Solidesulfovibrio fructosivorans JJ]: one gene and its partner. The main gene of each other region encodes a partner of the protein of the gene in region 2 in a complex. Links are inferred from orthologs where the notes say so. Each region holds a gene or a part of one and is shown on either strand. Other genes may lie near its edges.

What was found.
Region 1: the proteins of dnaG (region 2) and dnaB are in contact, whole or in part, in a crystal structure (PDB 2R6A), measured with the Geobacillus stearothermophilus proteins. The link is inferred for Solidesulfovibrio fructosivorans JJ] from one-to-one orthologs. Residues at the interface, in WP_049624496.1 of Geobacillus stearothermophilus: Lys456, Leu457, Leu458, Pro459, Ala460, Asn463, Ala464, Leu467, Leu535, Leu536, Ile537, Ala538, Gln544, Glu545, Asp548, Tyr549, His552; in WP_033016901.1 of Geobacillus stearothermophilus: Ser13, Glu15, Ala16, Gln18, Glu91, Leu92, Asp94, Ala95, Val96, Pro97, Thr98, Ala99, Ala100, Asn101, Tyr104, Tyr105, Ile108.

What each region holds. Positions count from the first base shown.
Region 1 is NZ_AECZ01000047.1:2,757-6,058, reverse strand. What follows is about bases 313-3,302. They hold dnaB (replicative DNA helicase), read right to left. Parts: upstream 2,540-3,302; coding sequence 1,085-2,539; downstream 313-1,084. Other genes in these bases: rpsR (30S ribosomal protein S18), read right to left, coding at 3,086-3,302; rplI (50S ribosomal protein L9), read right to left, coding at 2,511-3,074; DESFRDRAFT_RS19195 (methyltransferase domain-containing protein), read right to left, coding at 313-978. Also shown: DESFRDRAFT_RS19200 (phenylacetate--CoA ligase family protein), read right to left, coding at 1-119; more of DESFRDRAFT_RS19195, read right to left, coding at 151-312. UniProt on the Escherichia coli protein: The main replicative DNA helicase, it participates in initiation and elongation during chromosome replication. Travels ahead of the DNA replisome, separating dsDNA into templates for DNA synthesis.
Region 2 is NZ_AECZ01000001.1:86,529-89,687, forward strand. Bases 313-3,159 are described here. They hold dnaG (DNA primase), read left to right. Parts: upstream 313-797; coding sequence 798-2,522; downstream 2,523-3,159. Other genes in these bases: DESFRDRAFT_RS00430 (endonuclease MutS2), read left to right, coding at 313-493; rpoD (RNA polymerase sigma factor RpoD), read left to right, coding at 2,515-3,159. Also shown: more of DESFRDRAFT_RS00430, read left to right, coding at 1-312. UniProt on the Escherichia coli protein: RNA polymerase that catalyzes the synthesis of short RNA molecules used as primers for DNA polymerase during DNA replication.

The DNA of each region.
Region 1 (3,302 bases), on a different replicon or contig from region 2:
TTGAACCGCTCTTTATAAAAAGGCGACTTGGCCGCCTGCCGCAGCGTCCGCTGCAAACGCATCAACTGCAAACGCTCGATCTCCAGCCTCGAAAGCTTTTCCGCTTCGTCGTAATACACGCTGCTTCCTTTTTGTGGAAAAGGTGGCCCCCTAACGCACCGCCGTGGCTATATGACTTTCCATGGGCACCACCAGACCGTCATCATCGAAAAAATCGCCCAGACGCCCAAGCATACGCCGGAACATCGCCGTCCTGTCCGCATCCGACATGGCGGCAATGTCCGCGGCAACCGGAAAGACGGACAGATACTCCGGTAAAAAACGCATTGGGTCGGGAAGCCGGGACACCAGAATTTCAAGCCGGACCCGGATGTCGCGGAAACCGGCCTCCCGCAGCAGGCCGCGCAAGTCCTCACGGGCGGAGAGCGAGGAAGAGACCTCAAACAAATCAATGGCTTTTTGTCCAAAGACTTCTTTCAATGCGTCAGCCACGACCGCAAATATCGGAATCCGCTCAAGCTCCCGCCAACAGGCGACAGCAACCCGCCCCTGCGGAACCAGCGCCTCCCGCATGCCCCGAAGCGCGGCCGGCTTGTCCGGAAAATACTGCAACCCCTGTTGGCACAGCGCCACGTCGTACGTGGGCGTCTCGCAGGCCAGACTCGAAGCGTCGCCGCGCCGCCAGTCGATGTCGGACAGGCCCTCGCGGTCCGCGAAGTCCTTTGCCGCCCACACCATCGCCTCGTTGTGGTCGAGGCCGGTCACGCCACCGGTTTCACCGACCCGCCTGGCGGCCTTGCGCGCCACGATGCCGGTGCCGCAGGCCACGTCGAGCACCAGGTCCCCCGGGCCGATCCCGGCAACAGCAATCAGCTTTTCGGCCCACTGGCCCATCCAGGCCGGGACGATGGAACGCTCATAGGCCTCCGGCCCGCTTCGCGACAAGAGCCATTCGAATCGTGTCGTCTGGACATCCATGGTCTGCGTCTCCCCCAATACGGCGACCTGTGATCGCCTGATTTTTGGCGCAGGCTATAAGCCCACGCAACGCCGCCATCAAGCCGGGCTCACCGCCGGCAGGGCGTCACATGCCCATTTCGGACGGGGGCGGGATATCAGAGAGGTTCTCGAATGCCGTGGATTCCTTGAGAAAGGTCAGACGGACCATGCCGGTCGGACCGTTTCGCTGCTTGCCGATGATGACCTCGGCCACGTTGTCCTCGGGCGTTAGCTCCTCTTTCTTCTTATAGGCGGCGCCGCGGTAGAGAAAGATGATGACGTCGGCGTCCTGCTCGATGGCTCCGGATTCGCGCAGGTCGGACATCATGGGGCGCTTGTCGGCGCGCTCCTCGACCTTGCGGTTGAGCTGCGACAGGGCAATCACCGGCACATGCAGCTCCTTGGCCAGGGCTTTCAGGTTCCGGGAGATGTCGGAAATTTCCTGTTCGCGCGAATCGATGTGGCGCGCGGACCGCATGAGCTGCAAGTAGTCCACGACCACGAGTCCCAGGCCGTGTTCGGCCTTGAGCCGCCGGCAGCGGGCGCGCAGGTCCATGGTGGTGATGGCGGCGGTGTCGTCGATGAAGATGGGCGACGGGGACAGGTTGTTGGCGGCGTCGTAGAGCCGCGACCAGTCCTCGTCGTCGAGGCGTCCGCGCCGCAGCTTGGCCAGGTCGACCTTGCCCCAGCAGCACAGCATGCGTTGCATGATCTGCTCCATGGACATTTCCAGGGAGAAGATGGCGGTCGGCACGTTGTGCATGACGGCGGCGCGCATGGCCATATTCATGGCGAAGGCGGTCTTGCCCATGGAGGGGCGGCCGGCGACGATGATGAGGTCCGAGGGCTGGAGCCCGGCGGTGTATTCGTCGAACTGGTAGTAGCCGGTGGGCACGCCGGTGACCAGCTCCTTGTTTTCCATGCGCTTTTCGATCTGCTCGAAAACGCGGGTCACAAGGTCCTTGGAGCTGTGCAGCCCCCGGGTGGAGCGGGCGTCGGCGATGGAAAAGATGGCCTGCTCGGACTCGTCGAGCAGCGTTTCGGTTTCCTGGCCGCCGTCGTAGCAACGGGTGATGATGTCGAGGGCGGTGGTGATGAGCTTTCGCTGGACGGCCTTTTCCCGCACGATGCCGGCGTGGTGCAGGGCGTTGGCGGCGGAAACGGTGGAGGCGGTGAGTTCGGCCAGGTAGGTCGGGCCGCCGACCTCCTCCAGCTTGCCGGCCGCGCGCAGGGCCTCGGCCAGGGAGACCAGGTCGATGGGCGCGTTCTTGGCGGAGAGCCCGAGGATGGACTGAAAGATGAGGCGATGGGCCGGGGAATAAAAGTCATCCTCGCCGACCAGATCGACGAGATTATAGAGAACGGAGTTCTTGAGCAAGACCCCCCCCAAAACGGCCTGTTCGGCCTCGAGGTTCTGGGGGGGGATCTTTTTAAGGACGTCGGCGGAGACCCGCTCCAGGGCCTGCCCGGTCAGCGGTTCGCCGCTTCCGGCCAGTCCGGAAGACTTCTGGCTACGCGGTTTCTTCCTCGGGCTGTCCACTGGCTTCTTCGGCCTGCGGCGCGACTTCGGCCGCTTCGGCGGTTTCACCCTCGGCGGCGACAGGAGCTGCCGGCTCTTCTTCCTCGTAGCCGCCCTGGCGCTTGACGGTCACGTTGACCACGCCGCGCAGCTCGGGCAGGAGCTTCACCGCCACTTCGTACTGGCCCAGGGCGCGGATGGGCTCGTCAAGGACGATCTTCTTGCGGTCGACCTCGACGCCCTGCTCGGCCAGCTTGTCGGCGATGATGGCGGAGGTGACGGAGCCGTAGAGCTTGTCGCCCTCGCCCACGCGCACCTCGATGATGATTTCGGCGGCGGCGAGCTTGTCGGCCAGCGTCTGGGCGGCGGAGGCAAGGGCGTCGCGCTTGGCCTGCAATTTTTTACGCTCGTTTTCGAAACGGCGCATATTGGCGTCGGTGGCCAGCATGGCCAGGCCCTGGGGGATCAGGTAATTGCGGCCGTAGCCGGGCTTGACGGCGACCTTGTCGCCGAGGCGGCCCAGATTCTCCACGTCCGCGCGCAAAATGAGTTCCATGGGTCTCTCCCTTACATTTTCTTGAGGAGCTCGGCGCTGTGGGTGGCCGTGTAGTACAGAAGGGCCATCTGCCGGGCGCGCTTGATTTCAACGGTCAGGCGGCGCTGGCATTTGGCGCAGGTGCCGGTGATGCGCCGGGCGATGATCTTGCCGCGATCCGTGACGAAATCCTTCAGGATGTCCGGACGCTTGTAATCCACAGGCAGGTTCTTGTTGGCGCAGAAACGG
Region 2 (3,159 bases):
CGAAGAAGCCCCGGCCAAGGCGCTCGATCTGGACGCCCTTGCGCCCGGGGATTCCGTGCGCATTATCAGTTGGGGCAAAACCGCCGTGGTCCGGGAAAAGGATATGCGTCGCCAGGCGGCCAAGGTCGAGGTGGGCGGCGTGAGCCTGTGGGTGCCGGCGGCGGATATGGCCCCGGCAAATGCCCCGGCCGCCAAAGCGGGAGGCGTGACGGTCGCCAGGGCTCCGCGCGAAACCGCCCCGGCTTCCGGGCTGGGACTCGTGCTCGACCTGCGCGGCATGCGCGCCGACGCGGCCGAAATCGAATTGGCCGCTTTCCTCGACGCGGCGCTTTTGCGCGGGCACGGCGAGTTGGAGATCATCCACGGCAAGGGAACCGGTGCCCTGCGGCGCGAAGTGCACAGGTTATTGAAAGAACATCCCCAGGTCGCCTCGTTCGCCCTGGCCCCCGAGGACCGCGGCGGCGACGGCATGACCATGGTGACATTGAAATAGGCGGGCAGAGAGCCTCCGGCGGCCAGGGGGAAACTTTTTGAAAAAAGTTTCCCCCTGGACCCCTTTCAAAAACTTTTTCCCAGGGAGCATGTCTCTCCTGAGGTATGAAAGGGGAACAAATTTTTATTTTTACACTGCTGGAAGCGTGTTGGCGGCTTGTTTGGGACATGGCGTCGCAACCGAAGGTCGAAATGACCAACCTTTCGTCCCCCCTTGTACTCCCGGTCAAGGTTTCTTCGGGAAGGGGGCGCGGGGAAAGCCCTTTTTTTTCAAAAAAGGGCTTTCCCCCACACGCGTCTCGCCCGTGAAACATGACGCAAGCGTGGTAACGGCGGTCAAGGCCAGGGCCAATATTGCCGAGGTGGTCGGGCGCTATGTGACGTTGCGTCCGGTGGGCAACCGGCTGGTCGGGGCGTGTCCGTTTCATCAGGAGACCAAGGGCTCGTTCAACGTGCACCCGGACAAGGGTTTTTTCCATTGTTTCGGCTGCCAGGCCTCGGGTGACGTCATTGATTTTTACTGCCGCATAAACGGCCTGGAGTTCCGCGAGGGACTGGAGCGGCTGGCGGCGGAAGTGGGCGTGGATATCGGCCGGGTCAAAAGCGACCCGCGCGCCGCCAAGCGCAAGCAGGAACGCGACGCCTGCCTGGCCATGCACGAGCTGGCCGACCGCTACTTCCGGCATGTGTTGGAACGGCCCGAGGGCGCGACCGCCCGGGAATACCTGGCCAGGCGGCAGGTGAGCCCGGAGATGATCGAGCGCTTCGCCTTGGGCGTAAGCCCGGCCGGCTGGCAGGGACTTTGCGACGTGCTGCGCCGACGCGGCTTTTCCGAGGATGCGGGCGTATTGGCCGGGCTTTTGAGCACGGGCAAGAACGGCCGCGTCTGGGACAGGTTTCGCGACCGGCTCATGTTTCCCATCCGCGATGGCGGCGGGCGGGTGATCGCCTTCGGCGGGCGCATCATGGGCGACGGCGAGCCCAAGTATTTAAACAGCGCCGAAACGCCGATCTACACCAAGGGGCAGCACCTTTACGGATTGTTCGAAGCCCGGCCGCATATGACCAAGTCACGGCGGGCGCTTTTGACCGAAGGCTACCTGGACGTGATCACGCTGCACCAGTTCGGCTACGGCGAGGCCTGCGGGGTGCTCGGCACGGCGCTGACCACGGAGCAGACCAAGCGGCTGTCCGGGTTCGCCAAGCAGGTGGATCTCGTTTTTGACGGCGATCCGCCGGGACGCAAGGCGGCGCTTCGGGCGGCGCAGATGTTTTTGACCCTGGGCGGAGCCTGCCGGGTGGTCCCGCTGCCCGACGGCGAGGATGTGGACAGCCTGCTCCACGCCAGAGGGCGCGACGGGTTCGAGGAGTGTCTGGCCCGGGCCGAGGACGGGCTGACGTTTTGTTTGCGCGTGGTGCGCGAGACCTATTCGCCCAAGGACATGGCGGCCTGGGCGGTGGAATTTCTGGCGAGCCTTGGCGACGAGGCGCTGCGGGCGGTTTTCATCCCCCGGGTGTCGGCGGGGCTGGGGCTGGCTGAAATCGAATTGCGCCGGTTTCTGGGCGAGGCCGTTTCCCGGCCGGGGCGCCAGCCGGCTTTAGTGGCGGTCAAGCGGCGGCGGGCCTTGGAGATGTCCCCGCGCGACGCCCAGTTGTTGTCGTTTGCCGTGCGCCGTCCCGATTACCTGGAAACGCTTTCCGGGGCGGGAATGGCCGAGGGACTGTCCACGGAGGCGGCCCGGGATTTTTTCGCCAGACTGCTCGGGGGCGGCTCCGACGAGCTGGCCACGCGGCTCGATGCGGCCCAGACGGCCTTTTGGACCAAGGCCCAGTTGGAGCCGGCCGTAGGCGATGAAGAGGCCGCGGCGATTTACGAGGATATTTGCGTTTTTCTCCACAAGTGCAGTGAGCGCGACCAGCGGCGCGTGCTTATGGACGCGTTGCGCCGGGCGCAGGAACAGGGAGCGCACGCCGAAGCCTTGCGGCTTTTGGGGGAACTACAGGCCCTTTCCGGGAGGGGAGATGAGTAATCTCAAGGAAATCCAGCAGATCAAAAGCCTTATCGTCAAAGGCAAGCAGAAAGGCTTTCTCACCTTTGACGAGGTCAACAAGGCCCTGCCGTCCGAGGTGATAAGCCCCGAGCAGCTCGAAGAGGTCATCGCCATCTTCGACCAGCTCGACATCAACCTCGTGGACACCGACAAGGACGGCCGTAAGGTCGAGGCGTCCAGCGCCGAGCCGGATGATGCCCCGGACGCCGATCTGGAACTGACCGAAAGCGAGGACACCCTCGATTATTCCTCGCGCAGCACCGACCCCGTGCGCATGTACCTGCGCGAGATGGGGGCCGTGCCGCTGCTCGACCGCGAGGGCGAGGTGGTCATCGCCAAGAAGATCGAAAACGGCGAAATGGACGTGCTCTACGCCCTGGTCGAAGTGCCGGTGGCCGTGGAAGAGCTTATCCAGGTGGGCGAGGACCTGAAAATCGGCCGCATCAAGCTGAAAGACGTGGTCAAGACCATCGAGGAGGACGATCCGTCCGAGGACGAGATGAACCAGCGCCAGCGGGTCATCTTCCTGCTCGACGAGGTCAAGGTCTCCTTCCGCAAGAAGCGCAAGATCTACAGCAAGCTCGACCAGTGCGCCTGTCTGGATCGCCGCGTGGCC